DNA from 3 places in the Methylosinus sp. RM1 genome. Region 1 is predicted to be linked to each of the others. Evidence: predicted binding sites of a transcription regulator. Region 1 holds the regulator's gene; each other region holds the start of a gene.
What was found. Region 1 encodes LexA, which represses DNA repair genes until DNA is damaged. Its sites were predicted from a motif close to TGTTCNNNNTGTGTTCNG; they were not measured.

Region 1 (10,140 bases):
TCGCCGAGCATCATTTCGAGCCGGACGCCGCCTGTCCCTCCATTCTCACGCTTCTCTCCTATCTCGCCGGCGTCACGAGCACGATTCGGCTCGGCTCGGCGGCGGTGCTGCTCGCCTTCCGCAATCCCATTCAAGTGGCGGAGGATGTCGCCACCATCGATCTTCTCTCCAAGGGCAGGTTCGATTTCGGCGTGGCGCGCGGCGGACCTTTCGAATTGCAGAACCGCCATTTCGGCGCCGGCAAGGATTCGACGCGGGAGATGACTCTGGAGGCGCTCGGCCTCGTCAATCGCCTGCTCTATGAGGACAGGGTGACTTTCACCGGCGCGCATTACGAGGCCAATGGCCTCAGCCTCACGCCGCGCCCGCTGCAAAAGCCCATTCCCACCTATCTCGCCACCACCACGCCGGGAGCGATTCGCTACGCCGCGCGCAATGGCCATGGCGTGATGGCCGGCCCGCCTTTCCCCATAGAGCAGATAAAGGAGACCTTGCGCATCTATCGCGAGGCCGCAGGCGCGGAGGGCGATCCGCGCTTCACCATGGCGCGCTTCTATTACGCCGCGCCGCGCCGCGAGCAGGCGCTGGCCGAGGCCATTCCCTTCCTCTCCCGCTTCGCCGAGCGGATGCGCGGCAATTTCGCCCGCCAGGACGGCGCGGCGCCGGCCTCGCTGACCGAGGAGGGGTTGCTGCAACGCTCGCTGATCGGCGATTTCGACGAAGTGGCGGAGAAGATCGCCGCCTATCGCGAGGAGACCGACGCGCGGGCGATATTGCTGAAGCCGATCTCGCGGGATCCGGAGAAGAACTTGCGCTCGCTAGAGGATTTCGCGCGGCATGTGCGGCCGATGCTGGGCGTGGAGGCGGCGGCGGCGCAGTGAGGGGAGCAGATGAAAGATGGGCGGGAAGCCCATCCAGCCCACTGTGCCTGCGGCTCGCAAATATTAGAATAATATATTATGTCGATCATGGCGAACGATTCGGCGTTCGCAAAGAATTGGGCTGACCAGATTGTCCACCGATACATCGTCGCGCCGTAATTGCGCTTCGGCTACCATAAAGGGCTGGTTTGATGACAGCCGGCGCGACGATGTATGGGCAATTGGTGGCTATGCCGGCGCAGATCATAGATGGGAATATTTTGACCACCATTGGCCGATCGCGCTTGCCAAGCATGGTGTTCCCTATCTGCATATGAAGGAAGCGAATGAGGCAAAAGGGGTCTACGCGAAGTGGTGGCCCTCCAAAGAACACCAAGCAGAGTGGAGCGCCTTTCTCAATGAACTCGCAGAAATAATTTATGAAAGCCGGCTCCAGTTCTTCGCCTCAATCGTTCGTCTTGAGGATTTGGAGAGGTTTAACCGTGAGCATGGCGTCGGACTGAAGCCGTACGCATTGGCAGCGTATGGCTGTATGGTGGTTGTAGCAAGAGAGTATGGAGAACTAAGCTCTGAGCTTGTCTTTGATCATCTAGAAAAAGTTGACTCTAAACTTAGCGAGGCAAAGAGATACGCAGATCTTGATTCGTATAATCGTGGTGATTTTGATCGAATGTCGATCACAGCCTTAGCGAAGACCAGAACCTTTCGAGACCTGCCGGCGATGCAGGCTGCGGACTTTGCGGTCTGGGAACTCCGAAAACATCACGAGAAGAATGGTGAATGGTTCGATTTACCTGATAGGCCGTTGAATGAGGATGAGCGTTGGGAGCACTTTCAACGTTGGTCAATTGCTAAGTTTCAGACTTTAATTCCGCCTCCGCGTAAATCGCTATCCGCATTGGTCGAGGGGAATCAAATATTTCCACTCATTTGGGATTATGACCGTCTTTGCGAAGCACATCGATTGAGAAACGGGCTGTGGTGCTAATTGGTGTTGAATGATGACGCCCTTGCGGAACGCACCGAGAACGCCTATCCTCCCGTTCATGATTTGTTTATGAACCCGCGCCATCATGGCCGGGTTCGGACGTGGCGCGCCGCGGGCGGGGCGGCGCCAGGGGGCTCTCATGCTGACCAAGAAACAGAGCGATTTGCTGCGCTTCATCCATGAGCGCCTGAAGGAGACCGGCGTGCCGCCCTCCTTCGACGAGATGAAGGACGCGCTCGATCTGCGCTCCAAATCCGGCATTCACAGGCTCATTCTCGCGCTCGAGGAGCGCGGCTTCATTCGCCGTCTGCCCAATCGCGCCCGCGCGCTCGAGGTGCTGCGCCTGCCCGAATCGGCGACGCCCCGCGTCGCCGCGCGCGGCGGCAAATTCTCGCCCTCGGTCATAGAGGGCGCGCTCGGCCGCGTGCGGCCCGTCCCGGCCGGCGAGCCGGAGTCCGATCAGCAGGTGGCGATCCCGGTCATGGGCCGCATCGCCGCCGGCACGCCCATCTCCGCGCTGCAGAATCGCAGCCACACCATCAGCCTGCCGCCGGACATGCTCGGCGGCGGCGAGCATTTCGCGCTCGAGGTGCGCGGCGATTCGATGATCGAGGCCGGCATTCTCGACGGCGACGTCGTCGTGGTGAGAAAGCAGGACAGCGCCGACACCGGCGATATCGTCGTCGCCCTCATCGACGACGAGGAGGCGACTTTGAAACGCCTGCGCAAGCGCGGCGCGTCAATAGCGCTAGAGGCCGCCAATCCGGCCTATGAGACGCGCATTTTCGGGCCGGATCGCGTCCGCATCCAGGGCCGTCTGGTCAGCCTTCTGCGCAAATACTGAGGGCCTCGCGCCGCCACGATCTCGCCGCCCTTTGCCGCCATGGTCCGGCCTCGCGCGCTATTGGCGCGCGGGCCTGTCGGCGCGGCCGCCCTTTCGAAAGAAGCGCGCTCCGTCGCGCGCGGCCGTGCGGCCCGGCCCGCCTCTTTCTGCCCCGCCTCTTTCTGCATGGACGATGGAATGTCGCACTCGACCGGCCCAATGCGCGAAATCGAAGGATCGAAACCCTCGAGCCTCGGTCGCCGCCTGCCTTTCGCGCGTCTTTCCCGGCGCTGGCTGATCGTGATGGGCGCCGTCGTGGCGGTGGCGCTCGGCGCGGCCCTCGCGCCCTGGACCTTCTCCACCAGCGCTCTGCTCGAGGAGATTTCCGGCCAGCTCAATTCCTCCTCTGGTCTCTTCATCGCCGCCAAGGGGCGCTCGACCTTCTCGGTGCTGCCCCGTCCGCACATCACCATAGACAGCATCGCCTTCGCCGACCCGACCGCGGCGCTCACCATCGAGGCGGAGCGATTGCACGGCAATGTGCTGCTGCTGCCGCTGCTCGCCGGCCGTCTCGAGATCGCCGACATAGAGCTCGTTCGCCCCGCCATCGAGATCGATCTCGACCGCAAGCCGATGAGCGCGGCGGGCGCCGCCGTGCGCGCGGCGGCGGCGCGGCCCTCGACTGCCGCGGCGGAAAAGGCCGATCGCGCCCGGCTCGGCGGCGTCGCCATCGTTTCCGGCGTGGCCCATGTCAAATATGCCGGCGGCGAAGAGACACTGCGCGACATAGAGGCCAGTCTCGACTGGCGCACGGTCGGCTCGCCCGCGACGCTCGACATCGCCTTCTCCTGGCGCGGCGAGCGACCGCGCGGCACGCTGTGGGTGCTCAAGCCCGGCGCCCTTCTGCGTGGCGAGCAGACGGCGGTCACCGTGCGGCTCGATTCCGACAGCTTGCGGGCGGAGGCGGAGGGCTTCGGCCAGCTCGGCCCCAAGCCCCGCTATATGGGGCGGCTCACCGCCTCCTCGCCCTCGCTGCGCCATGCGCTCGCCCTCGCCAATGTGAGCGCGCCGCTGCCCGGGCCTTTCGAGAATGTCCAGCTTTCCGCCAAAGCCAGCGTCGGCCTGCGCGATTTCCAGCTCACCGATCTGAAGCTCTCGGCCGACGACAATGAATTCGAGGGCTCCTTCGGTCTGCGCCACGAGGGCGACAAGCCGATCGTCCATGCGACGCTCGCCAGCAATTACGTGTCGCTGAAGCCGATGGTCGCCGATCTGCCGCCGCTCTCCGGCGCCGACGGCCAGTGGAGCCGCGACGCTTTCGTTTTGCCGGATATTCAGAACGCCGATGTCGATCTGCGCCTTTCGGCGACGCGCGCCCGCGTTCTGCGGCTCAATCTCGAGGACGCCGCTCTGTCCTTGCTGCTGCGCGGCGGCCGGCTCGAGCTCGCCCTCGCCGAGGCGGCGGCTTATAAGGGAACCGTGAAGGGCCGCGCCATTTTCGCCGCCAATGCGGCGGGCGCGCTGGAATTCCACGCCAATGCGCAGCTGACCGGCGTCGACGCCGGCGCGCTCGCCTGGGACGCCGCCGCGCGGCCCGATCTCGGCGGCGCGCTGGACGCCAATTTCACGCTCGACGCCACTGGCGACAGCGTCTCGCAGCTCATGCGCGATCTCGACGGCCGCGCCACCCTCACGCTGAGTGAGGGCGAGGTCGACGGCATAGACCTGGAGCGCGCGCTCCGCCGCATCGACAAACGGCCCTTGTCGAGCGCGATGGACATTCGCTCCGGTCACTCGCTGGTGGATCGCGCCAGCGCGACCATCAAAATCGTCAAGGGAACCGCGAATATAGAGGATGGCCAAGCGCATGGGCCGGGCTTCGCGCTGGCCTTCGCCGGCCAGGCGCGCATCCCGGAGCGCAGCCTCGCGATGAAGGCGCAGGCCAATGAGGCCGACGCCGCTGGCAAGCCGCGCGAGAAGGGCGTGCAGATCGGCTTCGATCTCTCCGGCGCCTGGGACGATCCCGTCTTCGCGCCGGACGCCGCCGCGCTGATCAAGCGCTCCGGCGCCGCCGCGCCGCTGCTGCCGCGCGTGGAGCCGGAGGCGGGCGCGGCGAAGGAGCGGTGAGAGGACGTCTCGAACCAGTCGTCGACGGTGACGGCAACCGAGCGCTTCTGCTATAAAACGCGGCGTCCATCCTCGGTTTCGAAGTGGCGCACATGACTGACGAATTTTTCTCAAATCGCCTGCTCGACGGGGAGCGTGTTCTCTGGTCGGGCCAGCCGGCTTGCGGCCTGTCGCTGCGTAATCGCGACGTTTTTCTGATCCCCTTCAGCCTGCTCTGGTGTGGCTTCGCAGTGTTCTGGACGATTTCCGCCGGCCGGATGAACGCGCCCTGGTTCTTCATTACCGTGGGCGGTTTCTTTGTCTGCATGGGGCTCTATTTCGTCTTCGGTAGATTCCTGTTCGACGCTTGGCTCAGGAGCGATATGCGCTATGCCGTCACGAATTTGCGCATTTTGATCATGCGACCGGAGCCTTTCGGACGATTCACGGCGCTCGCGCTCGACCGGCTGCCGGCGGTCGATTTGAACGAGCGCGTCGACGGAAGCGGCTCCATCCGTTTCGGCGTCCCGGCGCCCGTGTGGGGAAACCGAGGCTGGACGGATTTGACGCCCGCGCTCGATCCCACGCCGCAATTTCTGATGATCGACGATGCGCGGCGTGTGTTCGATCTCATTCAAGAAAATGCGAGGAAAAGCGCGACGGCATGAAGGGCGGCCTCACCCCGCCCCGCCGCCCTTGGCGCGCCCGCGCGTGAGCAGCGCCGAGAGACCGAGCGCGACGGCCACGAAGCCGAGCAGCAGCGTCGAGATGGCGTTGACCTCCGGTGACACGCCGAGCCGCACTTGCGAGTAGATGCGCATCGGCAAGGTGGTGGCGCCGGGGCCGGTGGTGAAGCTCGCGATCACGAGATCGTCGAGCGAGATGATGAAGGCGAGGAGATAGGCGCTGACGACGGAGGGCGCGATCAGCGGCAAAGTGACGAGCGCGAAGGCGCGCACCGGCGTCGCGCCGAGATCCATCGCCGCCTCCTCGAGCGTGCGGTCGCAGCCTTTCAGCGCGGCGTGGATCATCACAGTGGCGAAGCACATTGTGAAGGAGGCGTGCGCCAGCACCAGGGTGAGAAAGCCCCGCTCGACGTCGAAGGCGACGAAGACCAGCAGCAGCCCGAGGCCGAGCACCACTTCCGGCATCACCAGCGGCGCATAGATGGAGCCCGCGAAGAGCGTGCGCGAGCGGAAGCCGCCGAAACGCGCCAGCGCCAGCGCCGCCAGCAATCCGTTGATCGTCGCGATCAGCGCGGACAGCGCCGCGGCGGAGAGGCTGATCTGCGCGGCGCGCAACATTTGCTCGTCATGGAGGAGGGCGGCGTACCATTTGGTGGAGAAGCCGCCCCACACTGTCACCAGCCGCGAGGCGTTGAAGCTCATCGTCGCCAATATGGCGATCGGCCCATAGAGAAAGCCGAAGCCGAGCAAAAGCGCGGCGAGGCGCAGAAGACGCGCGCCGCTCATCGCTCGCCCTCGCGCAATTGCGCGCGCTCATAGAGAAGAATGGGGACGAGCAGCAGCGCTAGCAGCGCCACCGCCGCGGCGGAGGCCGCCGGCCAATCGCGATTGGCGAAGAAATCATTCCAGAGCGTGCGGCCGATCATCAGAGTGTCGGAGCCGCCGAGCAGATCGGGAATGACGAATTCGCCGACCGAGGGAATGAATACGAGCAGTGCGCCGGCGATGATTCCGCGTCGCGACAGTGGCAAAGTGACATGCAGAAAGACTTGGAAAGGCGTCGCGCCGAGATCGGCGGCGGCCTCGCGTAGCGACGCGTCTTGTCTCTCGATCGCCGCATAGAGCGGCAGCAGCATGAAGGGCAGATAGGAATAGACGATGCCGACGACCACCGCGCCGCTGGTCGCGAACATGGGCAGCGGCGCGTCGATGAGGCAGAGCGCCATCAATGCATGATTGATGATCCCTTCGTCCTTCAGCAGCGTGATCCAGGCATAGACGCGGATCAGAAAGCTCGTCCAAAAGGGCGCAACGGCGAAGCCGATCAGCACGGGGCGCAAGCGGCGCGGCGCGCGCGCTATGGCGAGCGCGAAAGGATAGGCGATGAGAAGGCAGATCAGCGTCGCGACGCCGGCGATGGTCAGCGAGGAGAGATAGGAGTCGAGATAGAGCGAATCCTCGGCGAGGCCGCGATAGGCGTCGAGGCCGAGCTGCGAGAGCTTCTCGAAAAAGCCGGCGAGGCCGGCGCCCTCGAAGACGGGCTCATAGGGCGGGCGCGTCTGCGCCGGATGCGACAGCGAAATTTTGACGATCAGCGCGAAGGGCGCGAGGAAGAACAGCGTGATCCAGGCGTAAGGCGCGGCGATGACCAGCATCTCGCCGCGCGTGAGCCTGCGTCTTTTGCCGCCCTCCGGCATCATTCGCTCGCGAAAATGCGCCCGGCTTCGGGCGCGATGGAGATGCGCGCCGCATCGCCGACGCAAAAAGGCGCGCCGCTGTTGGCGCCGCGCGAGACGCGCAAGGCCTCGCCGCCCGGCAGGCGCAGGCGGAAATGCGTCGTCTCGCCGCGAAAGGCGACGTCTTCCACCACGCCGTCCAAGCCTGCGTTTTCATCGGTCGCCGGCGCGATGGCGATCCGCTCCGGCCGCACGGCGAGCACGGCTTTCGCGCCTTGCGAGAGACCGCCGCCTTCCACCGGCAGACGGCCGAAGGGGCCGACGAAGGCGCCGTTCTCGATGTGGCCCTCGAGGAAATTCATCTGGCCGATGAAGCCGGCGACGAAGCGCGTCGCGGGGCGCTCATAGACCTCTGTCGGCGCGCCGATCTGCTCTATGCGGCCGGCGCGCATCACGGCGATGCGATCGGCCATCACCAGCGCCTCGTCTTGATCGTGCGTGACGACGACGAAGCTCGTCTTCAGCCGGCGTTGGATTTCCTTGATCTGAAATTGCGTCTCCTCGCGCAATTGGCGATCGAGCGCGCCCAAGGGCTCGTCGAGCAGCAGCAGTCGCGGGCCGGGCGCGAGGGCTCTCGCGAGCGCCACGCGTTGGCGCTGGCCGCCGGAGAGAAGGTCGGGCCGGCGCGTCTCGACGCCCTCGAGCCGCACGATCTGCAGCAGCTCGGCGACGCGGGCGGCGATCTCCGCTCTGCCCTTGCCCTGCCGGCGCAGGCCGAAGGCGATGTTCTCGAACACCGAGAGATGCGGAAACAGCGCGTAGGATTGGAACATGAGATTGACCGGCCGCCGATGCGGCGGCGCGCCGCTCATATCGGCGCCGCCGATCTCGATGCGGCCGGCGTCCAAGGTCTCGAAGCCGGCGACGAGGCGCATCAGCGTGGTCTTGCCGCAGCCAGAGGGGCCGAGCAGCGCGAAAAACTCGCCGGCGCCCACCTCGAGCGACACGTCCTCGAGCGCCGCGAACGCGCCGAAGCGCTTGGACGCGCCTTTGATCGAGAGTAGCGGCGCGTCGGTCATTTCGCTCCCGTCCCGTCAGCCGTCCCGGCGGAAGGCCGCGCGCCAATGGCGGACCATGGCGTTCGTCGCGGAAATATCCTCGAGCGTCTCGCAACGCAAGCCGCCCACGGCGAGCGCTTCCATGCGGCTCGGCGGCAGCGGCCAGGGCGGGCCGCCCACCTCCTGGCCCTCGTCGCGGGCGCGGGCGATGACCAGCAGCAATCCGCCCGGCGCGACGAGGCCGGCGAGCGCCTCCGCCGCTCTATCCAGCAGCGTGTCGGGCAGGGCTTGCAGCGTGTAGCACTCATGGACGAGATCGAAGCCGCCGCGCCATTCCTCCGGCGCGGCGAAGAGATCGGCGGCGCGATAATCGACGTCGCTCTGCGGAAAGCGGCGCTTCGCCCAGGCGACGGCGTCCCCGACGAGGTCGAAGGCGGTCACATTCGCGCCGGCGGCGGCGAGCGCCTCGGCGTTGTCGCCGAGCCCGCAGCCGACATCGAGCGCGCGCAGACCGTCGAGGCGTCGGGTCGCGAGCCAGTCGGCGAGCAGCGGATGCGGCGCGAGATGCGCCCATGGCACGCCGGCGGCGTCGCCCTCGGCGAGGCGATAGACGGCCTCGAACCAATCCTTGCGCTGCGGATCGGCCTCGACGCCGCCGGGCCTCTTATGTGGGTCGATCTCGTCGAGACGGGCGCGCGCGGCGGCGCGGCGCGCGAAAAACTCTTCGGTCACGCCTGCTTCTCCCATTTGCCTTCCTCGCTCTGGCGCCAGTAGGAGAGCGTGTGGCCTTCCGTCTTCAGCTGCCGCCATTGCGCGCGCGCGGCCTGCACCGCCGCTTCGTCATTGCCGTCGAACATGAGTATTGCGCGCGCTTCCGGCGCGCTCGCAGAGTCGGCGAGCACGGGGGAGAGCTCCGCATTTTCGACGAAGAAGCGGACATGGGCGCGATTGGGATTGTCCGCGCCGATGGTGAGGAAGATCGGCTGCGTCTCGGGATCATCGTCCTTGGCCGAGCCATGCGGCAGAAAACTCTCCCCCGCATAGGACCAGAGCAGATCGTCGAGCGCCTCCAGCCGCCGCGCGCTGGTCGCCTGCACCACGACGCGCCAGTCGCGCGCCAGCGACAGCTCGAGCAGCTTGGGCAGAGCGCTCTCCAGCGGGAGGCGCTGGAGATGGTAGAACCAGACATCGGTCATGGCGTGAGCTTCCATGCTTCGCGCGTCGAGGGGCTATGGGATTTCACACGTCGCGAAACACAATGGCCGTCATGGCCGGGCTCGTCCCGGCCATCCACGCCAAGCAGCTGCAAAACCCAAGGAAAGCGCCCGCGATCCACGGATTCATTCCACGGCCGGCGTCGTCGGAGGGGCAACGTTCCGCTGAGCATTTTAGACGCCTCGGCCTCCTGGCGTGGGTGGCCGGGACAAGCCCGGCCATGACGCCGCGGGTGCGAGCAGGATGGCGCATTCGACGGCGCTCGAGGGGGAAGCTCCGCTGCTGGGGTCCTCGTGACGACGTCCATCATTCCAGCTCGCATCTTATCGGCACATGGTCGGAGGGCTTTGCGCCGGCGCGCAGCTCCTTGTCTATGGTCACGCTCTGCAGGCGGTCGGCGGCCTGCGGCGAGAGCAGAAGATGGTCGATGCGAATGCCATTGTTTTTCTGCCAGGCGCCGGCCTGATAGTCCCAGAATGTGTAGAGGCCGGTGGCGTCGGTGGAGGCGCGCAGCGCCTCCGTATAGCCGAGGTTCAGCAGCTCCTGGAATTTGGCGCGCGTCTGCGGCAGGAACAGCGCGTCGCCGGCCCAGGCTTTGGGGTCATGGACGTCGCCGGCCGCGGGAATGACATTATAGTCGCCGGCCAGAACCACGGGCTCCTCCAGCGCCAGAAGGCTCGCCGCATGGGCGATGAGGCAGTCCATGA
Region 2 (10,140 bases), on a different contig from region 1:
ATTCATATGCACGGCGACCGCCGAGGCGATCTCATTCGTTCCTAAAATGACGGCCAGCGGTCGTTTCCGCCGCGGCGTCGCAATTTCGTGTCGAGGGCGCATCGCTCACTCCTGATCTGGGCAGTCGGAAGCAAGCGGCGCGCCAGCGCTAAGGCGGATATATTATTATTATTTTTCAATATGATAAAAAAATTCACAGCGCCCGATCACGCGACGCACCTATATTGTAGCGTATATAACAGTGGCGGTTTCCGACCGTTTGTCGGGCGCTCAGGCGCCGTCGGCGCGAAAATGTGCGGCGAGCCAGACGGTCGGCAGCGTCGCATCGGTCCATTCGACGCGATGGCGGCGATGCGCGGGGATTTCGAGATAATCGCCGGGCGCGAGGGTCAGAACCTCGTCGCGATCGGCGAATCGAAGACCGGCGGAGCCAGCGAGCAGGATCACCCATTCGGCCTCCTCCTGATCGTGCCAGAAGCCGGGCGGACTGGCCTGGCCGAAGGAGACGATTCGCTCGAGGCGGACGCCCGGCGCGGCGAGCAAAGGCAGAAACTGCTCCTGCTCCGCCTTTTCCGGCAGATCGACGAAAATATTCCCGAGGCGCATGTGACCTCCGCTGCGGGCGTTGGTCCGCGCATCGCCGCGATGCGACTATTCCGCGGCGTCGCGCAGACGTGCGCGCGCCACCGCGCGCAATTCGTCGATCGGCGCGAGACCGGCGCCGGATTCGAAATGCCAGAAGGTCCAGCCGTTGCAGGCCGGCAGGCCCTGAACCAGCGCTCCGGTCTTATGGATCGAGCCGACGATCGGGCCGATCGCCAAAGCGCCGTCGGCGCGCACGACGGCCTTGTGGCGCCCCTTGGCGTCGGTGAGCGTCACGCCGGGGGCGACGAGCCCCGCCTCGACGACGCTGGCGAAAGCGATGCGCGGCTCATTGCGTTTGGAGGGCGCCGGCGCCACCGCCTCGGCCGGAAGCGGCGTGATCGCCGCAATTCGCGCCCGCGCCGCCTCGGCATAGGTCTGCTCGCGCTCTATGCCGAGATAATCGCGGCCGAGCAGCCGAGCGACCGCCCCGGTCGTGCCGGAGCCGAAGAAGGGATCGAGCACGAGATCGCCGGGATTGGAAGCGGCGAGCATGATCCGGGCGAGGAGAGCCTCGGGCTTTTGCGTCGGATGCGTCTTGCGGCCGGCCGAATCCTTGAGGCGTTCTCCGCCCGAGCAGATGGGCAGCAGCCAGTCCGAGCGCATCTGGCAATCCTCGTTGCCGGCCTTCAGCGCCTCGTAATGGAAGGTGTAATTGCGCGCCGAAGCGTCGCGCGCCGCCCAGATCAGCGTCTCATGCGCATTGGTGAAGCGACGGCCGCGGAAATTGGGCATGGGATTGTTCTTCCGCCAGACGATGTCGTTCAATATCCAGAACCCGAGGTCCTGCATGATCGCGCCGACGCGGAATATATTGTGATAGGAGCCGATGACGAAAATAGTGGCGCTCGGCTTCATCGCCCACCGCGCCGCCGCCAGCCAGTCGCGGGTGAAGGCGTCATAGGCGGCGAAATCGGCGAATTTGTCCCAATCGTCGTCGACCGCGTCGACGACGCTCTGATCCGGCCGGGTGAGCCGGCTGGCGAGCTGGAGATTATAGGGCGGGTCGGCGAAGACGAGATCGACGCTCGCCTCCGGCAGGCCGAGCATCGCCTCGACGCTGTCGCCGACGACCACCTCGTTACGCGACATCGCGCGCTTCGGCGCGCGAGGCGACCCGAAATTCGACATCCCAGTACGCGAGACCTTTATCTGGGACTTGGGGCGGGCCGCCCCGACGCGCGCGCTACTCATGGACAATCACCGGCTACGCAACCAACGCTGCGAACAATGCCCGATCGCGGTAAAAGCCGGGTTTAGAGAGCCCGTGCGCGGCTGTCTCTTTTCCGCACGCCTTCGTTAAGAAATCGCAAGTTCACCAGTTATTTACGAAGTATCATGACACGCCGGCGCCGCCGAGGCGCGGCTCCCGCAGCGGCGCGAAGCTCATGCGATGGAAGGGCGTCGGGCCATGTATGCGCAGGGCTGCGAGATGCTCCGCCGTGCCATAGCCTGCGTTGGTCTCGAATCCGTAATGGGGATAGAGCGCGGCGAGCCGGCGCATCTGGCGGTCGCGCGCGACTTTGGCGACGATCGACGCCGCCGCGATAGAAAGCGACAGCGCGTCTCCTTTGACGATCGCCTCGCCCGGGCAAGCGAGCTTCGGCAAATCGCGGCCGTCGACGAGGACGTAATTGGGCGTGACATGCAGCGCCGCCACCGCCCGCGCCATGGCGAGCAGCGTCGCCCGGCGGATGTTCAGCCGGTCGATCTCCTCTACGCTGGCGAAAGCGACGCCGATCGCCAGCGCGCTCGCGGCGATGCGCTCGAAGGCCGCCTCCCGCGCCTTGGCCGACAGCGCCTTCGAATCGTCGATCCCCTCCGGCAGGCGGCGTGGATCGAGAATCACCGCCGCCGCCGCGACCGGTCCCGCGAGCGGGCCGCGTCCGACCTCGTCGACGCCGGCGACCGGCCGAGCGCCGTCGCGCAGAATGCGCGTTTCGGTGAGAAAATGTGGGGGCATATGCGCTCGGCTCGGTCGAAAAGGGGGCGGCTGAAAAAAACACAGCGGCGGGATCGAGGCAATCGATCGGCGAGCGGGCCGTCAAAAAAGGCTGAGCTGCTCGGCCCCGCAGCTGGGCTGCCGAAAAAGATCGGCGCGCAGCCGCGTGCGAGAGAAGCCGAGCCGCGTCGAAGCGAGCTCGAAGCGGCGGCCGATCATCCATGCGTAGGGGCCGTCCCCCGTCATGCGCTTGTCGAAGGAGGGATCATAGAGCTTGCCGTCGCGCGCCGAGCGCACCAGCGACAGCACATGCCGGGCCTTGGCCGGGAAATGGGTGACGAGCCATTCGCTGAACAGCTCCCGCAGCTCGAGCGGCAGGCGCAGCATCACATAGCCGGCCTCGCGCGCGCCGGCGGCGTGGGCGCGCGTCAATATGGTCTCGATCTCCGCGTCATTGACCGCTGGAATGATCGGCGCGACCAGAACCGCGACCGGAATTCCGGCCTCGGCCAGCCGCTCGATCGTGGCGAGGCGGCGCTCCGGCGAGGCGGCGCGCGGCTCCATCGCCCGCGCCAGCGCCGGATCGAGCGTCGTCACCGAGATCGCGACCTTGACGAGGCCCTTGCGCGCCATGGGCGCGAGAATGTCGATGTCTCGAACGACCAGCGAGCTCTTCGTCACTATGCCGATCGGATGATCGGCGCGGCTCGCTACTTCGAGCAGGCCGCGGGTGACGCGATAGCGCTTTTCGAGCGGCTGATAGGGATCGGTGTTGGCGCCGATAGCGATGGTCTTCGGCGAATAATTGCGCGCCGACAATTCGCGCTCCAGCAATTGCGCCGCGCCCTCCTTGACGAAAATCTCCGTCTCGAAATCGAGGCCCGGCGAGAGGCCCATATAGGCGTGGCTCGGCCGCGCATAGCAATAGACGCAGCCATGCTCGCAGCCGCGATAGGGATTGATGGAGCGATCGAAGGAAATATCCGGCGAGTCGTTGCGCGTGATGATCGTCTTCGCCCGCTCGGCATGGACATTGGTGCGGAACTCGCCGAGCTCCTCGATCGCGCTCCAGCCGTCATCGGTCTCGACGCGCCGCTCGCGTTCGAAACGGCCGCTCTCATTGGAGAGCGCGCCGCGCCCGCGCCGCCGCGCCGGATCGACGATCGGCCGCTCCTCGGAGGTGAAATTCACCACTGCGCCGATCGCCTCCCGGCTCAGCTGCGCCGCTTGGCGCCAGTCGCTTTTTTCCGATTTTTCGATCAGACGTTTCGCCGAGCTCGCCATGGCGACAATCTCCTTGCCGGCCTACTCCGCCGGCCTTTCGCCGGCTCGCGGCGTCGCTTCGGCTCGCGGCGCGACACGCCCATGCGCGACACTGGGGCGCCTCGCGACCGCGAGCCTCGATGCGACGCTTACAACTCGAGGGGACTTGTTTACCGACGCAAAGAACATTTACCGAACAACAGAACATATATGGAACATTTTTGGAGCCGTCAAGCCTCCTCGTCTCGTTCGATCGCGCCTCTTCGCGCAGCCGAGCTCCGGCCGACTATTTCAGGCCGCATCCTCGGATCGGCGCCTCGCGTCGGCGACGTCCGCGAGCGGACGGCCGGGCGCCTCGCTGCTCTGGGCGGCTCTTCTGCGCAGCGTGATGCGAAAGGTGGCGCCGCCGCCGCTGGTTTCGTCCACGCCGATCGATCCGCCCATCTGCTCGACGAGCGTCTTCGAAATGGCGAGACCGAGGCCGATTCCATTGCTCTTATTGTCGCGCCGCCAGAACGGCTCGAAAATCTTCTCGCGATCGGCGCGCGGAACGCCGGCGCCATGATCGACGACCTCGACGACCGCGGTCGACGACGCGCGGACCAATATGAGGCCGCCGCGCGGTTCGGCGCGCAGCGCATTGTCGAGAAGATTGGCGACGACGCATTCGAGCGCCCATCCGTCGCCCGTGACGATCGTCGGCTCGCGTGGCGGCTCGAATTCGATGCGCCGGCCGTTCTCGATGATGAGCGGCGTATGATCGGCGACCATTGCGAGAACGACGGCGCCGAGATCCATGTCGACATCGGCGCGAGCGTCGCGCATCGAAAATCGCGCGCTCGCCAATAATTGCTCGACGATCGTCTGCACGCGGCGAATGTCGCGCTTCATATCGCGCCGAAACGCAGCGTCGTCGGGATTGTCCGCATGGGCGCGCATGATCGCGATCGGCGTGCGCAGCTCATGCGCCGCATTGGCGGTGAAGCGACGCTGCGCCGCGACTCCCGCATTGAGGCGCGTCAGCGCGTCATTGACCGCTTCGATGAAGGGCGCGATCTCCTTCGGCGCGTCATCGGCTTCGATGCGCTTGTGCAGCGTGTTCACATCGATCCCCGCCACATCGGCGGCGGCGGCGCGCAATGGCGAAAGACCGCGCCGCACGACGATCCATGCGATGGCGAGCGCGCAGAGCACGGCGGGCGCGACGACAGCGGCGCTGTGCGGCGTCAGGAACAAGGCCGCCACGGCAAAAAGATCGTCCCAGGCGAAACGATAATCATAGGCTGCGATCGCGCAGGCGCCGACGGCCGCCGGCGCGCGCCGCAAAAAACCACGGGCGCGAGGATCGGCGTCGCCCGGAATGCGGAACTTCAGCGTCGTCGCGCCGATGCGATCGAGGCCGCCGAGCGCTTCGACCAGTTCCGGCGCCGAGCCGCTCAACGCCGCGCCATTGCAATCGAAGGCGGCGTAACGCGCTTGCGGATTGACCTCGCGATAGGCGCGCAGCGCAGCGCTCGGCGCGAGAATGGCCTCGCCGGTCTCGGTTTTCGTCACCGAGCGCGCGACCAATCCATAGATGCGATGCTCGCCCCAATCGTCGGGCGCGACCTGCCAGCCCGGCGCGAGGCCGGAGGCGGAGATCAGAAAATCGGTGATCGGCACCAGAAGCAAAATGCCGACCATCTGTACGACCGCGAGAGAAACGATCAAGCGCAGCGCGAGCGAGCGACGGCGCCTCACGAGGATGCTCTCGCCAACATATAGCCGATGCCGCGCGCCGAATGAATCTCGACCTCGGCGCCGAGATCGCCGAGCCGCTTGCGCAAGCGCGACACCAAAATGTTCAGCGCATTGACGTCGACATTGTCGTCGAAGCCATAGACCTCCTCGACGAGCCGCGCGCGCAGCACGATGCGGCCGGCGCTGCGCACGAGCGTCTCCAGCAGAGCGAGCTCGCGCCGGTGCAGCACGGCGGGCGCGCCATCGACGAAAACTTCGCGCGCCGCGAGATCGAAGGAGAGTCGGCCGATGACGACGGGCGGAGCGACGGCGCCCAGGGCGCGGCGCAGGCAGGCGCGCACGCGCGCCATCAATTCGTCGAAGTCCACCGGCTTGGCGAGATAATCGTCGGCGCCGGCGTCGAGCCCGCTGACGCGCTCGCTCACCGCCTCGCAGGCGGTGAGAATGAGAATGCGTGCGTCCGGCTGCAGACGACGCAATTCGGGCAGGAGCTCGAGACCATCGCCATCCGGCAGACGGCGATCGAGAATGGCGAGCCCATAGCGATGGCAGGCGAGCGCCTCGCGCGCATCCTCCAAAGTGCCGACATGATCGGCGATGAAGCCCGAACGCCCGAGCCGCAGCGCGAGCGCATGGGCCATCTCCGCTTCGTCCTCGACGAGCAGCACACGCATCAGGGCGCGCCCTCGCTCGCCGCGCGCTCGGGAGACGCGCCGCTCGGCAAGAAAATTCGTGACATTGTTTCGTCGCTCCGCCGCACGCGAAGGCACAGAGCATAGGACAAAGCGCGCATCGAGGGCAACCGGCGGCGGCGAGCGGAAATCGACGTCCTCGCCCGCCCATGTTATCTCCATGAAAGGTTGGCTTCCTACGCCCGGCGGCGATGCGGCGTGTCCTTCGGGACGAATTGAGCGACAAAGGAGGCCCTATGCTCGATCGCGATCTTCTGCGAAGCGTCGGCGCGAATGCGTTGGCCATTGTTCTTCTCGGCGGCGGGGCGCTCGCGCAGGAAGCGCTGCCGCCGATCGACATAGACGCGGCGCGGCAAAGACGCAGCGCCGAAGCGGAGCGGCAGGGACCGGCCACAGTGCAGACCACGGCCGGCCCGGTGCGCGGATATCGGGCGGAGACCGCGACGGCGACGCGCCTTCCGACGCCGATCAAAGAGCTGCCTTTGTCGATAGAGGTGATTCCGCGCAAGCTCATCGACGACAGCCAGGCCGTTTCGCAGAGCGAGGCGTTCCGCAATGTCTCGGGCCTGATTGCGATCGATCCGCGGTATCCCGGCGGCATAGGGCCGAGCCTGCGCGGAATGCGCGCCGAGCGCTATGTGGACGGATTGCCGAACTATTACGATCTCGGCGTGCGCGATCTTCTCGCCAACGTCGAGCGCATAGAGGTGATCAAAGGCCCGGCGAGCATTTTGTTCCAGGGCGGCGCGAGCCCCGTCGGCGGCGTCGTCAATATCGTGTCGCGAATGCCGACGGCGGAGCGTTTCGCGGAAGCCGGCGTGCGCGCCGGCGGCTATCGTTTCGTCAGCCCCTATATAGACGTCAATCAGCCGCTCACCGCCGATAAGAGCGTGCTGTTCCGCGTGACGGCGCAATATGAATCGACGCGTTCCAACATAGACGTCGTGCATCGCCGCAGCTATTCGATCGATCCGACGCTGAAATTCGCGCCCAACGAAGACACCTCGCTGACGATCCAAGGCCATGTGTCGCGGCGCGACCAGCCCGATTACCCCGGCCTGCCGGCGACGGGGACGATCGACCGCTCTTTCTATTCGCTGCGGCCGACGAGCTTCCTCGCCAATTCGCGAATTCCCGATGCGACGACGGAATCCTCCGGCGTCACCATTCGCTTCGATCATCGTTTCGACGAGACTTTCTCGACCTTCACCAGCGCACGCTGGACATCTTCGCGAATGTACGAACCTTCGCAGATTCCCTTCGGCGGCAATCAGCCGAATTATTCGGTCGATCCTTTCTTCGGCGCCTATGGCGGGCCCAGTCAATTCGTCATGCTGAACACGATACTCGCGCAGCAGCTCGAGGAATTCGCCATCACCTCCAATGTCGTCGCCAAATTCGACGCCGGGCCGACGCAAAACCGGCTGCTCGTCGGCGGCGATTTCAATCGCGTCTGGGAGCGCGGCCAGCTTGCCGCTTCCTACGCCGCCGGACCGGATTCGAGCATTTACGGAGCGTTCGGCTTTCCGCAGCCGACGGATTTCCGCTCCCCCGTCTTTCCGCTCTACGCCTATCCGCTGCCCGGACAGTCCGGCTATACGGTGTTCAATCGGAGCAATAATCAATATCAGAACGCCGGCGCCACTGTGCAATTGCAGTCGACGATCTTCGATCGCCTGCATTTCCTCGGCGCCTTGCGCGTCGCAATGATCGACATCGACAGCTATGAGGGCGCTTATTCGCCGCCGCAGACTTTCTCCACCAGCGAGACCAAAGTGCTGCCGCGCGCCGGCGCGACCTATGATCTGCTCGATTGGCTGTCGATCTATGGAAGCTATTCGCAGGGCCTGCGCGCCGTCACTTTCTTCAACAGTCCGAATGGCGCGGCGCCCAAGCCGGAAGGCTCCGAGCAATTCGAGGCGGGTGTCAAGCTCGACGGACTCTATGGCCTTTCCGGCACGCTCGCTTTTTTCGATCTGAAGCGCACCAATGTGCCGACGACGGCGCCCGGCGGCCTCACGCAGACGCAGGCCGGCGAATGGCATTCCTCCGGCTTCGAGGCCGATCTCGTCTGGCAGCCGACCGCGGAATTTTCCGTGCTCGCGAGCTACGCCCATATCGACGCGAAAATCTCGCGCAATGCGAATCCGAAGCTGCAGAATGTGCCGCTCAATCTGGCGCCGGCGGATTCGGGACGACTGTGGGGCAATTACGCCTTCACCGGCGCGCTCGCGGGATGGTCGCTCGGCGCCGGCCTCTATGCCTCCTCTGGACAAGTGATCGAGCTCGGCAAGCCGTGGATGACCAGCGGCTATGTCGTCTTCGACGCGGCGCTCACTTACAAGCACGAGAATTTCACCTTCGCGCTCAACGCCAAGAATCTCGGCGATCGGCGCTATCTCACCGCCTATCCCTATCTCTCGGGAAATCTCGCGGCGGCGGAAGGACGAACCTTCTTCGCCACACTCTCCGCGCGCATGTAGGAGCGACGATGAGCGACATGGACAGCCATATCGATCGACGCCGTTTCGGCGAAGGAATTGCGGCTTTCGCGGCATTGCTCGCGAGCGCCGCGCCCACGTTTCGCCCGAGCGCTGCGCGAGCCGCAGCATCCTCGCACGACATGTCCTCCATGCCGGCGCATTGGATGGGCAAGGAGAAGATCGCCTTTGTGATCTATCCCGGCTTCACCGCGCTCGACATGGTGGGGCCGCAATATATGCTCGCCAATCTGATGGGCGCGAAGATCGAGATCGTCGCCAAGACGAAGGAGCCTGTGCGCAGCGACACAGGCCTCGTCTTCACCCCCTCGGCGTGTTTCGAGGATGTGAAAGAAATCGACATTCTCTGCGCACCCGGCGGCTCGAATGGCACGCTCGCGGCCATGCGCGACGAGGCGACTCTTGCCTTTCTGCGCGAGGCGGGACGCAGAGCGAGCCATGTCACCTCCGTCTGCACGGGCTCCATGCTGCTCGGCGCGGCGGGATTGCTCGACGGCTATCGCGCGACCTCGCATTGGGTGACGAAGCCGCTGCTGCCGATTTTCGGCGCGACGCCCGCCAATGGCCGCGTCGTGCAGGATCGCAATCGCATAACGGCGGAAGGCGTGACGGCCGGGCTCGATTTCTCGCTGGCTCTGGTCGCGCAGCTGCGCGACCGCACTTACGCGGAAGGCGTGCAGCTATTGGCGCAATATGCGCCGGAGCCGCCCTTTTCCGCCGGCGAGCCGGAGACGGCGCCGCGCGCGGTCACCACGATGATCGAAGGAATGTTCGTCGGGCTGAGGCAGGACATGAGCGAAGCCGGCAAAGCCGCCTTCGCCAAAATGCGCGAGCGCTGATATGCGTCGCGCTCAGTCGCGCGCGTCGACGATCCGATAGGATTCGTGGCAGGCGACGCAATTGCGCATCAGCTCGCCGAGACGCGCGAGCGAGCGCGTCTCTTTCTCGCCTTCCGTGAGGCCCTTGGCCAATTCGTCGAAGCCCTTGCGCATCGGTTGGCCGAAGCTGCGCCATATCTCCGGAAATTTTGGTCCGAGCGCAGGCGGCATGGCGTTTTCCGCCTGAAAGCGCTGCGCGCCGCGCGCAGCGGCCGCCTCCGCGGCCGTCACTCTATCGCTCACGGCGAGCGCCGAGACGATCTGCTCGACGCTCTTTACGAAAAGGCGCATCTGGCCGAGAACGAAAGCCTTCTCCGGCGCCGTCATGGCGACGGCGACGCGCTGATCGGACTCGTCGCCGCGCGCGGCAATCGTCGAAAAAGACAGGCAGAGCACAACTCCCGCTTCACGCCAGCGCATCGCGACCCCTTGTCGACCTCAGCTATATACTCACAGTATATGTCGAGATCCTGTCGAGCGAC
Region 3 (10,140 bases), on a different contig from region 1:
AGCCGTGGGGGCAGGCCGGGCTGCCGGCGGCCGAGGCGATTGCGGCGGCGAGCGCTTCTCGTGAGCGGGATCGAAGCCTTGCGGCGCGGCCTGCGCGAGCACGAGGCCTTGCGCCGCCGCGGCCGGCGCGACGCCGGCCTGCGGGCCGAGCGCCAATGACGGCGTCATCAGCCCCGCGAGCAGCAAATTTTTTCGTTTCGACATTCGGTTCTCCAAGATTCGCCATTCTCCACGATTTGCCGTGCGCCACGATCGTCGTTCTCGACGAGTCGGGCGTCCGTCGTCGCAATCCCCGCGCTGTGGTTGTGGCGCGGGCGCAGGGCGAAATTTTTTCTTTTTTGTGGCTGCGGCGAAGCGTGGGGCGGGAAAGTCAGATCGCCTCGCGCGCGCCGGCCGACGGGCGGCGCGCGTCCTCGATCGCCTGGAGGATCGCCGCCGACAGCGCGTCGAATTCGACGGGCTTGGTCAGCAGGAAATCGACTCCGGCCCCGCGCGCGGCGCGCTCGTCCTCCTCGAGCGCGCTGGCGGTGAGCGCGACGATCGGGCGGCGCCGCGCGCCCATGCGGGCTTCCTCCGCGCGAATCAGGCGCGTCGCCTCGAGGCCGTCGAGCTCGGGCATGAACACATCCATCAAAATGACGTCGAAAGGCCGGATGCGTCCGCCGATCGCCGATCGCGCCAGCTCGACGGCGCGGGCGCCGTCTTCCGCGCGCGTGACCAGCGCGCCGAGCTTCTCGAGATGGCGGCAGACGATCAGCGCATTGACGTCATTGTCCTCGGCGACGAGCACCCGGCGTCCCGAGAGCGTCGGCGGCGGCGCGACGAAATCCGCGTCGTTGCGGGTCGGCGGCGGCGCTGTGGACAGGCGCTCGACGAGCGAGGCCGCGCGCACCGGCTTCACCAGCCATCCGTCGAAATGGCGCAGCGCCGCCTCGCCGAAGGCGCGCCGCTCCATGGGCGAGAACATCAGGAAGACGCGGCCGGCGCCAGCGCGTCGCGCCTCGTCGGCGAGACGTTCGGTCGCCGCCTCGCCGAAGGCGCAATCGACGACGACCGTGTCGAAGCGGCCATCCGGCTCCTCGCCGAGGCGGCGCGCGGCTCGCGTCTCGTCGTCGGCGATCTCGGCCTGCGCGCCGGCGCCGCGCAAAATCTCGGCCATGAAGGGCCCTTCGAAAATCGTCGGCGAGACGATCAATGCGCGCGCTCCGGCGAGCGGCCGCTTGCGCTCGCGCGCGCGGTCGTCGAAGAGCGCGTGCGGGCCGCGCGGCAAAGTGAAGGCGAAGACGGCGCCGCGGCCCGAACTTTCTTCTATCTCCAGTCGGCCGCCCATCAGCGCGGCGAGATGGCGCGAAATGGCGAGGCCGAGGCCGGTGCCGCCGTGCCGGCGCGTCGAGGAGCCGTCGCCCTGCTCGAACTCCTCGAAAATAATGTCGCGCGCCGCCGGCGCGACCCCGGGGCCGGTGTCGGCGACGCGGAACACGAGCGCGCCCTCGGCGTCGCGCTCGACACGCAGGCCGACGCCGCCGCTCGCGGTGAAATTGACGGCGTTGCCGGCGAGATTGACCAGCACCTGGCGCACGCGCGCGGCGTCGCCGGCGACCGTCTCCGGCGCGTCCGGCGCGATATAGCTCGCGATTTCGAGATGCTTGGCCTGGGCGCGCGGCGCCAGCAGCTCGACGACGCCCTCGACCAGCGGCGCGAGCGCGAAAGGCTCGACCTCGAGCTCGATCTTGCCGGCCTCGATTTTGGAGAAGTCGAGAATATCGTCGATGAGCTGGGCGAGCGAGCGGCCGGAGGCGGCGATCGCCTCCACATAGCTCGCCTGTTCGGCGTCGAGCCGCGTCGCCGCCAGCAATTGCGCGAGGCCGAGCACGCCATTGAGCGGCGTGCGGATTTCATGGCTCACCGTGGCGAGGAAGCGCGATTTGGCCTGGCTCGCGGCTTCGGCGCGGTCGCGCGCGGCGGCGGCGGCGCGCAGCTCCCAGATTTCGTCGCGCAATCCCTCGAGCTCGGTCTCCACCGCTCGGCGCCGGCGCGTTCGGCGCGCGCGCGCGAGCCACAGCCAGCCCGCCGCGGCGAAGGCCGCGAGAGAAGCGAGCGCGATGAGAACGCAAGAGGGAACAGCAGGCATTCGGGCGGTCCAGAACCTTTTCGATCGACCTCGTTGTTTCACGACAATCGAGAGAAAGTATGAATTGGCGGGGGAAGCGCGAGCCGAACCTCGGCGCTTCGCTAATGAAGGCTTGCGCAGGCTCTCGAAAAAGCCGGACTTTTTCCGGCTCAGGCGGCGACCCGTGCGCGGGCGGAGCCGCCGCGATAGGCGAGCGCTTCGGCGAGATGGCGACGCGTCACGGCCTCGGAGCCGTCGAGATCGGCGATGGTGCGGGCGAGCTTCAGCGCGCGATGGAAGCCGCGCGCCGAGAGCGCCAGACGTTCGGCCGCATCGCGGATCAGCGCCGTCCCAGAGGCGTCGAGCGCCGCGATTTTCTCGATCGCGCTCGCCGGAGCGCTGGCGTTGGTGGCGTCGCCCGGAAGGCCGAGCTTCTCGTAACGTCGTCGCTGGCGGTCGCGCGCGGCGGCGACGCGGGCCGCGACCTCGGCCGAGCCCTCGGCCGGAGGCGGCAGCACGAGATCGGCCGCCGAGACCGCCGGAACCTCGATCCGAAGATCGAAACGGTCGATCAGCGGGCCCGAGAGCCGCGCCTGATATTGCGCGACGCAGCGCTCATTGGGCTGGCGGCGGCAGGCGAAGCCGGGGTCGAGCGCATGGCCGCAGCGGCACGGATTCATCGCCGCGACGAGTTGGAAACGGGCCGGATAGACGGCGCGGTGATTGGCCCGCGAGACGAGGATTTCGCCGGTCTCCAGCGGCTGCCGCAGGCTGTCGAGCGCCTGCGCCTGAAACTCCGGCAATTCGTCGAGGAACAGAACGCCATTATGGGCGAGCGATATCTCGCCCGGCCGCGCATGGGAGCCGCCGCCGGCGAGCGCCGCCATGGAGGCCGAATGATGCGGCGCGCGAAACGGCCGCCGATCGGTGAGCTCGCCGCCGGCGATCTCGCCGGCGACGGAATGGATCATCGAGACTTCCAGCAGCTCCCGCGGCGACAGCGGCGGCAATATGGACGGAAGCCGCGCCGCCAGCATGGATTTGCCGGCGCCGGGCGGGCCGTTCATCAGCAGATTGTGGCCGCCGGCCGCCGCGATTTCCAGCGCCCGCTTGGCGCTCTCCTGGCCCTTGATGTCGGCGAGGTCCGGCAGGCCCGCCGCAATGGCGCGCACCGCCGGCGCGGGCCGGGAGAGAACCTGCGTTCCTTTCAGATGATTGACGAGCTGGATCAGCGACCGCGGCGCGACCACTTCCATTTCGTTGGACGCCCAGGCGGCCTCCGGCCCGCATTGACGCGGGCAGATGAGCCCTTGGCCGCGCATATTGGCGGCGACCGCGGCGGGCAGAACGCCGGCGACCGGCGCGATGGCGCCGTCGAGTCCCAATTCCCCGAGCACGGTGAAGCCGTCCAGCGCGTCCGACGGAATGGCGCCGATCGCCGCCATCACGCCGAGCGCGATCGGCAGATCGTAATGGCTGCCTTCCTTGGGCATGTCCGCCGGCGCGAGATTGACGGTGATACGCTTGGCCGGCAGCGCGAGTCCGGAGGCGACGAGCGCCGCCCGCACCCGCTCCCGCGATTCGGCGACGGCCTTGTCGGCGAGGCCGACGAGCGTGAACACCACATTGCCGCTGGCGATCTGCACTTGAACGTCGACCGGCTTGGCTTCGATCCCTTCGAAGGCGACCGTCGAGACCCTGACCACCATGGCGACAGCTCCGAACCCGTTTTCCAATCGCTCAGACGCAAACGTCGCCATAGTAGACGCGCCGCCCCGCCTCGGCAAGAACAATATGAGAACGAAATTTTGCCGCGCTTCGGCAACGGCCCGCTAACCGGCGAGAGCTAGTCTCGCCGGCCGGACGAGCAGGATGGGTTTTTTGAGGATTTGCGAAACGACGCCATCGTGCGGCCGCGCTCGCGTGACCTAAAGAGCGCGAATTTCCCTGAACGCGGGTAGGCGAAATGGCTCGGAAAAAACGAAAGACGTCGGTCTTTGGCGTTGCGGCTGTCGTGGCCTGCGCCTCGGTTTTGGGCTTCGCGCCGGGCTTGGGCGCGGCGAGCGCGCGAGCGGCCGAATGCGGGCGCAATGGCGAGGGGTTCGAGGCTTGGCTCGGCGGCTTCGAGCGAGAGGCCGCGGCGGCGGGAATTTCAAAGCCGACGATCGATGCGGCGCTCGGCGACGTCTTCTATGATCGCTCGGTGATCTCGCACGACCGCGGGCAGAAGGTGTTTCGCCAGACTTTCGAGCAATTTTCGGCGCGCATGGCCAATTCGTTTCGCGTCCGCAAGGGGCGCTCGCTGCTGCAGAAACATGCGGCGCTGTTCAAGCGCATCGAGCAGAAATATGGCGTGCCGGGGCCGGTTCTCGTCGCCATATGGGGGCTGGAGACGGATTTCGGCGCTTATCTCGGCGATTTCGCGACGATTCGGGCGCTGGCGACGCTCGCTTATGATTGCCGGCGTTCGGAAAAATTCCGCGGCGAATTGCTCGACGCTCTGCGCATCGTCCAGCGCGGCGATCTCGATCCCGCGCAAATGCGCGGCGCCTGGGCCGGCGAAATCGGCCAGACGCAGTTCATGCCCTCGTCCTATTTGAAATTCGCCGTCGATTTCGACGGCGACGGCAAGCGCGATCTCGTTCACAACACGGCGGATGTGCTCGCCTCCACCGCCAATTTCCTGCAGGGCTCCGGCTGGAAGCCGGGCGCCGGCTGGAACGAGGGCGAGCCCAATTTCCCCGCGCTGCTCGAATGGAACAAGGCGAAGGTCTATTCCAAGACCATCGCGCTGCTCGCCGAGAAGATCGGAGGCGCCGGCGACTGAGCGGCCTTCGCGGCTCGGCGGATTATTCCGCCGGCTCGGCGTCCGCCGTCTTCAGCGGATGTATCGGCCGATGCCGCAGATAGACGAAGAACATGGCGACGACGCCTATGCCCATCAGCAGATAGAGGGGGAGCGTGCGCATGAAGCTCATTCCCACAGAGAAGGGAAAGCGCGACACCCATCGCTCGCCATGCTCGCCGGTCACGGTGACGATGCCGACGAAATAGCCCGCGTCGGGAAAATAGTGCTCGAAATTGATCGTGCCGGTCGGATAGAGGCGCGGACCGCGATAGGCGACAGTGACCGCGTCGATATCGGCATTCTCCTTCTCCTCGCCGCCGACGTCTTTGACGATTCGGATCTCCACCGCCATGTCGCGCAGCTCGTCCTGCTCGGCGTCGAGCGCGATGATGGTGTGGCCGGTCGCCGGAATATCCTCGCAGAACTCGTTTTTCGAGGCGTCGGGAAGATAGCCGGTGAAATTCATGATGTCGGGGCCGACGAACAGGCGGCATCGCCCTTCGGCGGAGCCGAGCCGGCCATGCGCCGAGGCGGGCGACGCCGCGGCGAGCAGCGTCAGCAGCAGGACGAGGAGAGCGGGCGGAGAGAAACGAGTCGCAGAGCGTAGAAACCCATCGATCGACCGCCAGAACGGGGCAAGACCGCTGTCGGGCATGATGATTCCCCCATGGAGCATTTTGTGCGCGCCTCGTTTCCCCGGACAGGCTCGCTCCGACGACGAAACGAGAGCCGGATCGCGAGACCCGGTCGCTCGCCGCCCGCGACAATGCGGCATGTTAGCGCATTCTCCGGGAGCGGCAAGAGCGCGAGCGGGCGGCGCGAGCGGCGAGTGGAGCGATCTGCGCTCTTCCCATCGCCCGCGATAGTTTTCGAACGCGGCGGGCGATCAATACTGCATGTTTTTCTTGAAGCTTGTTGGACGAGGCGCGGACTTCGCCGGATTTGCCGCGCGGACTCTTGTTTTTCCTCCGCTCGCACGCCATATTCGGCGGCGAGGACCGCGCCGATTGGCCGGATGACCGGCCGCGCGGCCTTTTACGAGAGGATGCTATGTCCAATTTCGACCGCAACACGAGCTTCGGCTATCGGGGCGGCGTCTCCCGAGCCGGCACGGCCGAGATCGACCAGGGCCTGCGCGCCTACATGCTCGGCGTCTACAATTACATGGTGCTGGGTCTCGGCGTCACCGGCCTGGTGGCGCTCGGCACGCATATGCTCGCCGTCGCCAAGGAAGGCGGCCGGCAGATCGCGCTCACCCCCTTCGGCCAGATGCTCTACACGAGCCCGCTGAAATGGGCGGTGATGCTCGCGCCCTTGGCGTTCGTGTTCTTTCTCGGCTTTCGCGCCGACCGCGTCTCCGCTGCGACGGCTCGCAACCTGTTCCTCGCCTTCTCGGCGGTGATGGGCCTGTCGATGTCGTCGATCATGATCGTGTTCACCGGCGCGTCGATCGCCAAGGTGTTCTTCATCACTGCTGCGGCCTTCGGCGGTCTCAGCCTTTATGGCTACACCACGAAGCGCGATCTCTCGGCCTTCGGCTCTTTCCTGGTGATGGGCCTGATCGGCTTGGTGCTCGCGAGCCTCGTCAATCTGTTCTTCCAGAGCACCGTGATGCAGTTCGCTCTGTCGATCCTGTCGGTGCTCATCTTCGCGGGCCTCACCGCCTGGGACACGCAGTCGATCAAGGACGGCTATTATCAGAGCGCCGGCTATGGTCACGAGGTGGTGGCGAAGCAGAGCATCTTCGGCGCGCTGTCGCTCTATCTCGACTTCATCAACATGTTCCAGTCGCTGCTCTACCTCTTCGGCGAGCGCAACGACTGATCGCGCGACGCGCGAGCGACAGAGAATGAGAAGGCCCCGCTCCGGCGGGGCCTTTTTTGCTTCGGCGAAAGTTCAATCGCGCACCAATTCCAGCTTTTTCTGCAGCACGGCGACGACGCGCGCGAGATCGTGGCCGCGGCGCATCACCAGCCCGCCGGCGGCGACGACGCAGAAGGCGCCCTGGCGGCGGGCGAGCTCGGGGTTTTTCTCGATGCGATAGAGCGGCGCCTCGCTGGCGCGGCGAAAGATCGAGAACATGGCCTTGCCGGGAGAAAAATCGATCGCATAATCGCGCCATTCGCCGGCGGCGACCTTGGCGCCGTAGAGATCGAGCAAGAGCCGCAATTCGCGCCGGTCGAAGGACACGAGCGGAGCGCTTTTCTCGGGCGCGGCTTTCGGGCGATCCTTGTCGTTGGTCCCGCGGCCTGCCACGACGGCGAGCAGGCCGCGCCGCCTGCTGGGTTCGGTCGTCTCCGTCTCGCTCATGCCGCTGTCCCCATTTCTCGCGCATGATCGCGCGGCAAATGCGGGAGGGCAAGACAAAGATGACAATCCGGCGACGATCGGTCCTGCGCGCAAAAGACGAGATTTCACATTTTCGCCAATATCGAGCCCCTTGTCCGCCAAAGGAGGCGACCAATATCTAGCCTATTGCCTCGACAGGCTCGAGAAGTGGTTTTTCCGGATTTCGTCAGCCCCCCAGCCCCCCGGAAGGGCGCTTTTCGAGCAGCGTGAGTTCGTGGCGATGGACGGGCCGGCCGAGCACGCTCGGGCGGCCCGTCTTGTTTTGCGCGCGCGCCTTTCGTTCTCGCGCGCCGCTCATCGCGGCGAGCGATCTTGCAACTTCGCCGACGATCCCCGATATCAGCCGCGCGCTCCGCTCGAGGCGGCTCGGGCAGGGGCATTGCCGATCAATGACGATCTCTATATCCCGGCCAGCGCCCGCGCGCCGTCGGCCATGCTTCCATTTTGCGGGAAGCGGCGCGGGGCGAGGCCGACAGACAAGCGGAGACGACGCCCGTGAACGATCACGCCGAAACACATACGATCGACGCAGCCGAGCGCAGCGATTACGGCTTCCAGGCCGATGTCGCGCGGCTCCTGGAGCTGATGACTCATTCGGTCTATTCGGAGCGCGACATTTTTCTGCGCGAGCTCGTGTCCAATGCGGCGGATGCGATCGAGAAGCTGCGCTTCGAATCGGTGGCGAACGAAGCGCTGGCGGCGCAGGCCGGCGCGCCGCTCGTCACCATTGCGCTCGACAAGGAGGCCCGCACGCTGAGCGTCGCCGATAATGGCGTCGGCATGTCGCGCGAGGATCTCGTCGCCGCGCTCGGCACCATAGCGAGTTCCGGCACGCGCGCCTTTCTCGATGAGCTCGCGGCCAAGGGCGGCGATGAGCAGGGCGGCGAGAAGGGCGGAACTCTGATCGGACGTTTCGGCATCGGCTTTTATTCCGCCTTCATGGTCGCAGATCGCATCGAAGTGGCGACCCGCCGCGCCGGCTCTGCGGACGCATTTCTCTGGACGTCGGAAGGAAAGGGCTCGTTTCAGATCGCGCCGCTCGCCGTGGCGGACGCGCCCGCGGTCGGCACGAAGGTGACGCTGCATCTCAATGCGGAATCCGAGGAGTTCCTCGAGCCTTATCGCATCGAGCAGATCTTGCGCGAGCATTCGGGCGCCATAGCGATACCGATCGACCTCGTCGAGGAGAAGGGCAAGGAGCCGCGCCGCCTCACCGACGGCTCGGCGCTGTGGACGCGGCCGAAATCGGAGATCAGCGAACAAGACTATAAGGATTTCTATCAGCAGATTTCCGGCCAGTTCGATGAGCCGGCGCTCACCATTCATTGGCGCGCCGAGGGGCGCACCGAGTATACGGTGCTCGCCTTCGCGCCCGGCTCGCGGCCCTATGATCTCTTCGATCCGCAGCGCAAGAGCCGCTCCAAGCTCTATGTGCGCCGCGTGCTGATCTCGCGCGAGGCCGATCTTCTGCCGCCATGGCTGCGCTTCATGCGCATCGTCGTCGACAGCGCCGATCTGCCGCTCAACGTCTCGCGCGAGATGGTGCAGAACAATCCGATCATTGGCGCCATCCGCAAGGCGATCGGCACGCGCGTGCTCAAGGAGCTTTCCGATCTCGCCGCCAATGATTCGGAGAAGTTCGCCGCCCTGTGGAAGAATTTCGGAGCCGTCATCAAGGAGGGCCTGCACGAGGACCCCGTGCGCCGCGACGAGATTTTCGCCATTGCGCGATTTTCGACGGCGCAGCATCCGGACGGCGGGCGCAGCCTGAAGGACTATGTCGAAAATCTGCGGCCCAATCAGACCGCGATCTATTACATCGCCGGCGACGACAAGAAGCGGCTCGCCGCCAGCCCGCAGCTCGAGGGCTATCGCGCCAAGGGCATAGACGTGCTGCTGCTCGACGATCCGGTCGACTCCTTCTGGGTGACGAGCGCCGTCGGCTATGACGGCAAGCCGTTCAAATCGGTGACGCAGGGCGCAGCCGACATCGACGCCGTGCCGACGCCGGAAGGCGCCGCCGACACGCCGCCGGCGGAAGCGAGCGCGGAGGTCGCGCTGCTCACCGCAATGTTGAAGGAGACGCTCGGCGGAGAGGTCGAGGATGTGCGCGTCTCGACGCGTCTTCGCGAGAGCCCCGCCTGTCTCATCGCCGCCGATCACGGCTTCGATCTCCAGCTCGCGCGCATGTTGCAGGAGAGCGGCAATAAGGGCGTCTTCGGCAAGCCCGTGCTGGAGATCAATCCGCGTCACGAGGCGGTGCTCGCGCTCGCGCAAAAGGCCAAGGCCGATCGCGCCGGCGCGGAGGACGGCTTCTGGCTGCTGTTCGACACCGCCCGCATCGCCGATGGCGAGGCGCCGCTCGATGCGGCTGCTTTCGCCAAGCGCGTCGCCGCTCTGCTCGCCAGAGCGTGACGCAGATCGCGGCTCTCGCGCTCGAGGACGCGACGCGCGCCGCGGCGCTCGACGCGGTCGCGGCTTTGCTCGCGCGCTGCGGCGTCGAGGATGCGCGCCGCGACGCGCGCGCGCTTTTGCTCGCCGCCGGCGGCTTCACTGCGGCGGAGCTGCTGCTCGATCCTGCGGCGAAGCTCGGCGCGGCGGCCTGCGCGCGGCTGCGCGATTATGCGCAGCGCCGCGCGGCGCGCGAGCCGGTGTCGCGTATTCTCGGCGAGCGCGGCTTCTGGACGCAGGATCTCCTCGTCGCGCCGCGCGTGCTCGATCCGCGCCCCGATACGGAAACGCTGATCGAGCTTTCGCTCGAGCTCATAGGCGAGCGGCGGCGCGAGCCTTTGCGCATTCTCGATCTCGGCGTCGGCTCGGGCGCCATTCTCTG

Region 2: a site for LexA is predicted at 4,048-4,065, ahead of FMZ75_RS13425 (PA0069 family radical SAM protein). Genes of this name have one in related genera too.
Region 3: a site for LexA is predicted at 3,896-3,913, ahead of FMZ75_RS11810 (YifB family Mg chelatase-like AAA ATPase). Genes of this name have one in related genera too.

The regions. Positions count from the first base shown of each region.
Region 1 covers NZ_WOVC01000020.1:31,267-41,406, forward strand. The annotation lists gene FMZ75_RS14080 (LLM class flavin-dependent oxidoreductase) at 1-881, shown strand, start outside; gene FMZ75_RS14085 (hypothetical protein) at 1,012-1,869, shown strand; gene lexA (transcriptional repressor LexA) at 2,009-2,713, shown strand; gene FMZ75_RS14095 (AsmA family protein) at 2,912-4,819, shown strand; gene FMZ75_RS14100 (PH domain-containing protein) at 4,912-5,466, shown strand; gene FMZ75_RS14105 (ABC transporter permease subunit) at 5,476-6,270, opposite strand; gene FMZ75_RS14110 (ABC transporter permease subunit) at 6,267-7,184, opposite strand; gene FMZ75_RS14115 (ABC transporter ATP-binding protein) at 7,181-8,239, opposite strand; gene FMZ75_RS14120 (bifunctional 2-polyprenyl-6-hydroxyphenol methylase/3-demethylubiquinol 3-O-methyltransferase UbiG) at 8,255-8,965, opposite strand; gene FMZ75_RS14125 (DNA polymerase III subunit chi) at 8,947-9,414, opposite strand; gene xth (exodeoxyribonuclease III) at 9,740-10,140, opposite strand, start outside.
Region 2 covers NZ_WOVC01000018.1:35,116-45,255, forward strand. The annotation lists gene FMZ75_RS13405 (xanthine dehydrogenase) at 1-102, opposite strand, end outside; gene FMZ75_RS13410 (cupin domain-containing protein) at 271-606, opposite strand; gene FMZ75_RS13415 (site-specific DNA-methyltransferase) at 652-1,836, opposite strand; gene FMZ75_RS13420 (ribonuclease HII) at 1,979-2,605, opposite strand; gene FMZ75_RS13425 (PA0069 family radical SAM protein) at 2,687-3,868, opposite strand; gene FMZ75_RS21930 (HAMP domain-containing sensor histidine kinase) at 4,139-5,587, opposite strand; gene FMZ75_RS13435 (response regulator transcription factor) at 5,584-6,261, opposite strand; gene FMZ75_RS13440 (TonB-dependent siderophore receptor) at 6,516-8,762, shown strand; gene FMZ75_RS13445 (DJ-1/PfpI family protein) at 8,771-9,619, shown strand; gene FMZ75_RS13450 (cytochrome c) at 9,632-10,078, opposite strand.
Region 3 covers NZ_WOVC01000014.1:59,362-69,501, reverse strand. The annotation lists gene FMZ75_RS11820 (OmpA family protein) at 1-204, opposite strand, end outside; gene FMZ75_RS11815 (ATP-binding protein) at 371-2,131, opposite strand; gene FMZ75_RS11810 (YifB family Mg chelatase-like AAA ATPase) at 2,281-3,819, opposite strand; gene FMZ75_RS11805 (lytic transglycosylase domain-containing protein) at 4,077-4,937, shown strand; gene FMZ75_RS11800 (hypothetical protein) at 4,960-5,634, opposite strand; gene FMZ75_RS11795 (Bax inhibitor-1/YccA family protein) at 6,009-6,782, shown strand; gene FMZ75_RS11790 (DUF2794 domain-containing protein) at 6,855-7,268, opposite strand; gene htpG (molecular chaperone HtpG) at 7,803-9,722, shown strand; gene prmC (peptide chain release factor N(5)-glutamine methyltransferase) at 9,719-10,140, shown strand, end outside.